Regions from separate parts of the Salinibacterium sp. dk2585 genome, predicted to be linked through region 1. Evidence: predicted binding sites of a transcription regulator. Region 1 holds the regulator's gene; the other holds the start of a gene.
The links. The regulator HspR, encoded in region 1, represses chaperone genes until heat shock. The targets are predictions, from matches to a motif close to AAGTTGAGTCNNNNNGACTCAACTT.
Positions count from the first base shown of each region.

Region 1 (4,364 bases):
GCGCCTCCGCGCAGCAGCAGCCGGCCGGCGAGTCGACCAGCGGTGACGACGAGGACATCGTCGACGCTGAGGTCGTGGACGAGGACGACAAGAAGTAACCATGGCTGACCAGAATCACAACAAGGACCAGGGCGCGGACGTGCCCGAGCCCGACGTTGGTCGCGAGGACCTCGAGGAGGCCGCCGATGGCCTGCTCGAGGCCGAGGGCCCCGATGTGGAGACCTCGCTCGACGACGCGGACCTCTCGTTCCTCGAGCAGAACGCCAACGACCTGGCGGCGGAGCGTCTCGCCGACCTGCAGCGCCTGCAGGCCGAGTATGCGAACTACCGCAAGCGGGTCGACCGCGACCGTGAGGTCAACCGCCTCCAGGCGGCACAGGACCTCGTTGCCTCGCTGCTCCCCGTGCTCGACGACCTCGACCTCGCCGAGTCGCACGGAGACCTGCAGGAGGGCGGCCCGTTCGCCCTCATCGCGCAGAAGCTCCGCACGACCCTCGAGAAGACAGGCCTGGAGCGGCTCGGCGCGAAGGACGACGAGTTCGACCCCAACCTTCACGAGGCGATCGCGCAGATCCCCAACCCCGATGTCACCGTCATGACGGTGCTCGACGTGCACAAAGTCGGGTACCGGATGGGCGACCGCCTGCTTCGCGCGGCGCAGGTCGCCGTCGCGGTGCCGCAGGAGTAGATCCACACCGCGGGTTGAGTAGCGCGGGATACCGACCTCGCCGGCACGGTCGGCGCTGGGGTCGCACAATCGCTGGCGCGCTTGTCCCCAGCTCCACCGCGCTACTCAACCCACGCGAACTTTTGAAAGGAGTCTGATGGCCAGTCAGGACTGGTTGGAGAAGGACTTCTACAAGGTGCTGGGCGTCTCCAAGGACGTTTCGGACGCCGAGCTGAAGAAGACTTATCGCAAGCTCGCGCGCCAATATCACCCCGACTCCAACCCGGGGGATGCGAAGGCTGAGGCCCGCTTCAAAGAGATCAGCGAGGCCAACGCCGTGCTCTCCGACCCGGAGACGCGCCGGGAGTACGACCAGGTGCGGGCGATGGGCATGGGTGCCCCGCGATTCAGGGCGGGCGGCCAGGGCCAGGCCGGTGGCTTCGAGGACGTCTTCGGCGGCATGTTCGGCGGCGGCGCTCCCGGTGGCGCAGCGGGCGGCGCCCGCGGCGGCTACCAGACGGCAGACTTCAGCGACATCTTCGGCGGCATGTTCGGGGGCGGCGGCTTCAGCGGCGGCGGCTTCCGCGGTGCCCAGTCGAAGGGGCGGGATGTCAACGCCACGACGACGCTCGACTTCGTCTCGGCCATCAACGGCGACACCGTGCGGCTGCAGGGTGTCACCGGCAAGCCAATGACGGTGCGCATCCCTGCCGGCGTCAGCGACGGACAGAGGATCCGACTCAAGGGCAAGGGTGAGCCGAGCCCCGACGGCGGCCCCGCCGGCGACCTGACCCTCACGGTCACCGTCAAGAAGCATCCGGTGTTCACTCGCGACGGCAACAACCTGCGCGTCGACGTGCCCGTCACCTTCGTCGAGGCCGTGCAGGGCGCCACGATCGAGGTGCCCACTCTGGGCGGCGAACCCGTCAAGCTCAAGGTGCCGCCGGGCACGCCGAGCGGCCGGGTGCTGCGGGTCAAGGGCCGCGGGGTGACCTCGGGGGGAGCATCCGGTGACCTGCTCGCAACCGTGCAGGTCGTGGTTCCAAGTCACCTGACCCCGGATGCCGCGAAGGCCGTCAAGGCACTCGCGAAGGCCCTGCCGGATGAGAACCCTCGCGATGACCTGATCGCCAGGGCGCGAAGGGGATGAGCATGGATCCCGCCGCTCCCCTCTTCGCCATCGCTGTCGCGGCCGAGCTGGCGGGAATGCACCCGCAGACGTTGCGGCAGTACGACCGGCTGGGCCTCGTCAGCCCAAAGCGCACGAGCGGCAAGTCCCGCCGCTACTCGATGCGGGATGTCGTGCAGTTGCGCGAGATCGCGGCGCTCGGGGCCGAGGGCGTCAGCCTTGAGGGGATCCGCCGAATCATGTCGCTCGAGAACCGCGTCATGGAACTCACGGAACGGGTGCGCGAACTCGAGACCGCGCTCGCCGACGAGATGCTGAAGCACTCCGGCCGTCGCGTGTTCGCCGCCGACGAGACCGGCGCCGTCGTCTCGTTGCGCGCGGGAGAACGCGTGCGTCGCGCCAACCAGGTCGTCGTGTGGCGGCCCCTCGAACGCGGCCAGTCATGACGGGGTTCGCCTTCGAGCGGCTGCGCCGTTGGCCAGACCTCGAGGCGCCCAACCTGTTCGCGTTCGATGCGAGTGATCGGCTGATCCTCGACGAGGCGGCCGCCGAAGTCGTCGCGCATCCTGATGCGGTCGTCACGATCGGCGACCGGTACGGGGCCCTGACGCTCGGCGCCGCGGCGCTGCACGGTGCCACGGGCATCCGCTCGCACCAGGACGCGCTGATCGGCGAACGCGCCCTCGACGCGAACGCCCACGAGCTCGGGCTCGACGGATGCTTCGCGCACCACGATCTCGACGCTGCACTGTTCCGGGGCGCGCGCACGGTGCTCATGCAGCTCCCCAAGAGCCTCGATCAACTCGACGAGGTTGCCGGGCTGATCGCCGCCCACGCCGACCCGGCCGTCGTCGTCTACGCCGGCGGACGCATCAAGCACCTGACCCCCGCCATGAACGAGGTGCTGGGGCGTCACTTCAGCGAGGTCTCGGCGACGCTCGCTCGGCAGAAGTCGCGCGTGCTCGTGGCCCGCGCGCCCCGCGCCGGTGACAGTGACTGGCCAAAACGCGAGTTCCACACCGAGCTGGGCCTGTGGGTGTGCGCGCACGGCGGCGCATTCGCGGGCACGCGGCTCGATATCGGCACGCGCTTCCTGGTGCAGTTCCTCGACCAGGTGAAGGCGAATGCGCGCACGGCCATCGACCTCGGCTGCGGCACGGGCGTCCTTGCGGCCGCGCTCAAGCGTTCGCGGCCCGAGCTGGAGGTGCTCGCCACCGACCAGTCGGCGACGGCGGTGGCATCCGCTCGCGCGACCATGGCGGCCAATGAGCTCGACGTGACGGTAGTGCGAGACGTTGGCCTCGCGTCGAGGCCGGATGCATCGGCCGACGTCGTGCTGCTGAATCCGCCGTTCCATGCGGGGTCGACCGTGCACTCGGGGCTCGCGCAGGCGCTTTTCGCTGACGCGGCGCGGGTGCTGCGTCCCGGCGGGGAACTATGGACCGTCTTCAACTCGCACCTCGGCTACCGTCCCGCGCTGCAGCGCACGGTCGGCCCGACTCGCATCGTGGGGCAGAACCCGAAGTTCACCGTGACGGTGTCCGTCGCTGGTGTTCGCGAAGACGCTGGAGTAAACTTGAGTTATACCGACTCAACTTCGGAGAAGAGGTAGTAATGGCCAACATGCAGGGGGCTCCGGCCACCGACGAGGAGCAGAAGTCCGCGCTCGAGCAGTACGGCGTCGACCTCACCGAGATCGCGCGCACGGGCAAGCTCGACCCTGTCATCGGTCGTGACGCCGAGATTCGCCGCGTGAGTCAGGTGCTCACCCGGCGCACCAAGAACAACCCCGTGCTCATTGGAGAGCCGGGCGTCGGCAAGACCGCGGTCGTGGAAGGCCTCGCGCAGCGCATCGTCGCGGGGGACGTGGCCGATTCCCTCAAGGGCAAGCGCCTCGTCTCGATCGACCTCGCGGCGCTCGTTGCGGGTGCCAAGTACCGCGGAGAGTTCGAGGAGCGTCTCAAGGCCGTGCTCAAGGAGATCAACGACTCCGACGGCCAGGTCATCACCTTCATTGACGAACTGCACACCCTCATGGGCGCCGGCGGCGGTGACGGCTCGGTCGCGGCGTCCAACATGCTCAAGCCCATGCTCGCCCGCGGGGAACTGCGCCTCATCGGCGCCACGACACTCAACGAGTACCGCGAATACATCGAGAAGGATGCCGCGCTCGAGCGCCGCTTCCAGCAGGTGTACGTCGGCGAGCCCTCGGTCGAAGACACCGTCGCCATTCTCCGCGGACTCAAGGATCGCTACGAGGCCCACCACCGGGTCGCGATCGCCGACAACGCCCTCGTCGCCGCGGCGACCCTCAGCAACCGCTACATCACGGGGCGCCAACTGCCCGACAAGGCGATTGACCTCATCGATGAGGCGGCAAGCCGCTTGAAGATGGAGATCGACTCCTCGCCCGTCGAGATCGACGAGCTCAAGCGCGCGGTGGACAGGATGCGCATCGAGGAACTGGCGCTCAAGAAGGAGAAAGACCCCGCGTCCAAGGCGCGGCTGGAGAAGCTCCGCGAGGACATGGCCGAGAAGCAACAGACCCTGGGCGAGCTCGAGGCGCGG
Region 1 covers NZ_CP042856.1:171,653-176,016, forward strand. The annotation lists gene dnaK (molecular chaperone DnaK) at 1-98, shown strand, start outside; gene FVA74_RS00905 (nucleotide exchange factor GrpE) at 101-688, shown strand; gene FVA74_RS00910 (DnaJ C-terminal domain-containing protein) at 825-1,817, shown strand; gene FVA74_RS00915 (heat shock protein transcriptional repressor HspR) at 1,820-2,242, shown strand; gene FVA74_RS00920 (class I SAM-dependent methyltransferase) at 2,239-3,408, shown strand; gene FVA74_RS00925 (ATP-dependent Clp protease ATP-binding subunit) at 3,411-4,364, shown strand, end outside.

Region 2 (4,364 bases), 680 kb from region 1:
AAGAGCGGTTCGGCGCCTATGTGTATTCGGCGAGCATGAGTCGGCTCACACTGATGGTGGCCCGCCCCCCGCGCGACGAGGCTGAAGCTCGACTTGTTGCTCGCGAACACTTTCACTTCTGTCGGTACGACACGCAGTTCCATGGCTTCGAAGGAATCGCCCCGTATGTGCGTCGCCTGGTCGGCTCGCACATGTGGAGCTTCTGGTGGGACTGACCGCTCCTCCCCAAGCGTTGGTTCGAGAACTTATCCACTGATCACAGCCGAGATCTTTCGAAAGTATGTTCGATTTGACAGGCTTGCGTTATGTCTTCGCTCACGCTCACAGATGCGGCCTCAACGCTGCCGTCTGAGGCGCGGGGCGCCCGCGAGGCGGGTATTGCCGTTAGTCTGCGGTACTCGAATGTGCCGTCTCGTCATGTGCTCCTCTCGGGCGCGCCGTCCGATCGCCCGCTGGGTGCGGATGTGCAGTCTGACCGGGTGTCGAGTCCGGACGTATCGCTTGGTCAGGTGTCGGTTTCGGGCAGCCTCGCAACCTTCGAGTCGGCCACTGACGCGCTTCGTCTCATGCCGGACTCACTCGATCTCTTCGACGCCCTAAGCGACGACGAGCTGCTCGCTGTCCAGCGCGAGCTCTCCGCGCAGCGCCGTCTCATCGAGTCGCGGTCCGCGCTCGTGGCGGCGCAGATCTCCCGTCGGTCCGCGCGCGAACTCGGATCAGACGGCCTCGCCCAGCGCGGCGGCTATCGCACCGCGGAGGAACTGATCCGGGTGACGACCGGGTCCACCGCGAACGAAGCGCGGCAAGCCGTCCGAGTTGGGCTCACCATCGACGAAGCCCAGCGCGGCGGCCGGGTCGACATGCGCAGCGGCGAACTGACCGCGCCGAGCCGCCCATGGCTGACGGCGGTGTCCGCTGCCGTTGCTTCCGGTGACCTTTCGCTCGCGTCTGCGGACTCCATCGCAAATGGTCTCGGCGCGCCCAATGATGACATCACCGCCGACATGTTGGCGGATGCCGCGGCCCGACTGCTCCTCGAAGCAACACGCGGCAGCGACGATGCCATCTTCACGCCTCTCGACGCCGACCGGCTGTACCGGCGGGCGCGTGACCTGCGGGACGAACTGGATCTCGCCGGCGTCGCGTCGAGGGAGGAGGCACGCAGAGCGGCCAGGGCGCTGCGCATCTACCAGCGCGTCGACGGGATGACGCGGCTTGTCTGGGACATGGATCCCGAGACTGCGGCCGTCGTCCGCGAAAGCTATGACCAGCTCACCTCTCCTCGCCGCGGTGGGCCCCGGTTCGTAGAGGGAACGCCCGAGAACGACCGTGCCGAGCGCATACTTAGTGACGGCCGCACGACAGAGCAGCTTGCGTCAGACGGATTCCTTGAGCTTCTCCGCATCGCCGCCGACACGGCGCCGACCACCCTGATCGGGACACGGCGACCTTCCGTCCGGGTGCTCGGGGCAGCGCCCGTTCTCGAGAAGCGACGGGGCAGCGGCGCGATCGAAGGGCAGGCCGACCCAGTGTCGATCGACACGGTCGAACGCCTCGCCTGTGCGCAGGGAGTCCAGGCAATCGTCATGGATGCCGACGGCCAGCCGCTGGACGTCGGGCGGGAGCAGCGCCTCTACACCCGGCGCCAACGCATCGCGCTCGCCGCCCGCGACGGCGGATGCCGCTGGCCCCGCTGCGAACGCCCGCCCGCCTGGACAGAGGCGCACCACATCAAACACTGGTTCCGCGATGGGGGAGCAACCAACGTCGCCGACGGGATCCTACTGTGTCGACACCATCACCTGCTTCTGCACAACAACCACTGGGAAATCACGCGAACGGGTGGCGACTATTGGCTGACCCCGCCGCCGAGCGTCGATCCGGAACAGCAACCGATCCGCATGCCAAGCCGCAGCCCCACCCCGCGGGACCTGCAGGGCACTGGCATGCACTGACGGGAGTGCGGTGCCGCCCGGGGCAGGCGCGCATGGGGGTGGGGCATGTGCGCGTCGACGCTGCTGCGTAGGCCAGAGCTCCAAGCTTGAGAGGCTTTGCCGCGGGCATTGAGGCATTCTCGCTGTGCAGGCCTACGCGGTCTGGCCCTCGTGCTTGCCCTCCGCGAACTCCTCCACGATCTTCGAGTTGAAGGCCGGCAGGTCGTCGGGGGTGCGGCTCGACACGAGGCCCGCGTCGACGACAACCTCCTCATCGACCCACTCCGCGCCCGCATTCCGCAGGTCCGTCTGGAGGCTCGCATAGGAGGTGAGCTTGCGGCCCTTCAGCACGTCGGCGTCGGCCAGGATCCAGCCGCCGTGGCAGATCGCCCCGACAGGCTTGTGCTGCGCGAAGATCTCGCGCACGAACGACACGGCCGACTCATCCATGCGGATGGTGTCGCCGTTCACGACCCCGCCGGGCAGTACCAGCCCCTGGAAGTCGGCGGCAGAAGCATCCGAGGTCGACATATCGACCGCCTGCTTGTGGCCGTTCTTGCCCTCGATCGAGCCGGACTCGGGAGAGATCATCACGGGCGTCCCGCCCGCCTCGCTCACGGCCTTCCACGGTTCGGTGAGCTCCGAGTCTTCAAAGCCGTTCGTCGCAACGAATGCGATCTTCTTGCCGGTCAGGTCAGCCATGTGGGCTCCTCCTTCGATCAGTCCTCCGGCGCGCCGGGTGGGCGCGCCGCCGTACGGGCACACCGTACGGCCGCTTGTCACGGAGTTGGGCCGAGTCTCACGAACCTCGGAGAAAAGTTGGCGTGAGGCGGAATTTTTATGCCGCGGCGCCGTTGAATAAAATTGAGTCACAGGCACTCAACTTCAAGCCAGGAGGACACATTGCCTACATTCTTCGGACCCGTCGGTAGCGACGCGTTCAACGAGTTTCTCGCCCAGTTCCTGCAGGGCCAGCGCGCCACCGGCCGCCCCATCGACATCACCCGTTTCCTCAGCCGGCGCACGACCGAGCTGATGGGCCGCGCCGCCCGCTTCGCCCGCGAGCACGGTCACAGCGAGGTCGACTCGCTCCACATCCTGCGCGCGCTGCTCGACGAGACGAGCCTCCACGGGGCGTTCCGCGCCGTGCGCGCCGACCGCAAGCAGATCGCGAAGTCGCTCGAGCAGCGCCTGCCCGCCGACGGCGAACAGACGACGGATGCCCCGTCGCTCACGGGTGCCGCGCAGCGCGCGCTCCTCGACGCCTACCAGGCGGCCCGCGCCTTCGGCTCGACCTACATCGACCCCGAGCACCTCTTCTGGGTCTTCGTCGCCAACCAGGATGCGCCCGCCGGCCAGGTGCTCGCGCAGCACGGCGTCACGCCACAGGCCCTGCAGACCCTGCAGGCGACGGCGGAAGACCGCGGGGTTTCGACAGGCTCAACCCGCGAGGGCGGGGTTTCGACAAGCTCAACCGGCGAAGGCAGCTCAACCCCCGAAACCCCCACCCTCGACGAGTACTCGATCGACCTCACCGCCCGCGCGCGTGAGGGTGCCCTCGACCCCGTCATCGGCCGCGCCGAGGAGATCGAGCAGACGATCGAGATCCTCTCCCGTCGCACCAAGAACAACCCCGTGCTGATCGGGGAGGCGGGCGTCGGCAAGACCGCGATCGTCGACGGCCTCGCCCAGGCGATCGTCGACGGCACCGTGCCGGAGCAGCTGCGCGACAAGCGCGTCGTGAGCCTCGACCTTGCCGGCATGCTCAGCGGCACCCGCTACCGCGGCGACTTCGAGGAGCGCCTCACGAACGTCATGGACGAGATCAGCGCACACCCCGACGTGATCGTCTTCGTCGATGAACTCCACACGATCGTCGGCGCTGGCGGCAGCGGTGACGCTGGCGGCATGGACGCCGGCAACATCCTCAAGCCCCGCCTCGCCCGCGGCGAGCTGCACCTGATCGGCGCGACGACCCTTAAGGAGTACCGCCGCATCGAGAAAGACCCGGCCCTCGAGCGCCGCTTCCAGCCCGTGCACGTGGGCGAGCCGAGCGTCGACGACGCCGTGCAGATCCTCCTGGGCCTGCGCGAGCGCTACGAGCAGCACCACGGCCTGCGCTACACCGACGAGGCCATCCGTGCGGCGGTCGAGCTGTCGCACCGCTACGTGACCGACCGCTTCCTGCCCGACAAGGCGATCGACCTGATCGACCAGGCAGGGGCACGGATGCGACTGCGCTCAGGTGTCGTCGCGGCACCCGAGCAGACCCTCGCCGAACTCGAGGAGGCCAAGAACCAGGCCGTCGCCGATGAACGCTACGAGGATGCATCCGCTCTCCGTGACCGCATCGAGAAGCTCACGGCGGCCCCGGCCGGCCAGCTCGAAGTCACCGAGCGCGAGATTGCGGAGGTCATCTCCCGCGCGACC
Region 2 covers NZ_CP042856.1:2,322,223-2,326,586, reverse strand. The annotation lists gene FVA74_RS10930 (DUF4253 domain-containing protein) at 1-215, shown strand, start outside; gene FVA74_RS10925 (HNH endonuclease signature motif containing protein) at 306-1,955, shown strand; gene FVA74_RS10920 (type 1 glutamine amidotransferase domain-containing protein) at 2,088-2,636, opposite strand; gene FVA74_RS10915 (ATP-dependent Clp protease ATP-binding subunit) at 2,838-4,364, shown strand, end outside.
Region 2: the regulator HspR is predicted to act here: its motif matches at 2,796-2,820, upstream of FVA74_RS10915 (ATP-dependent Clp protease ATP-binding subunit).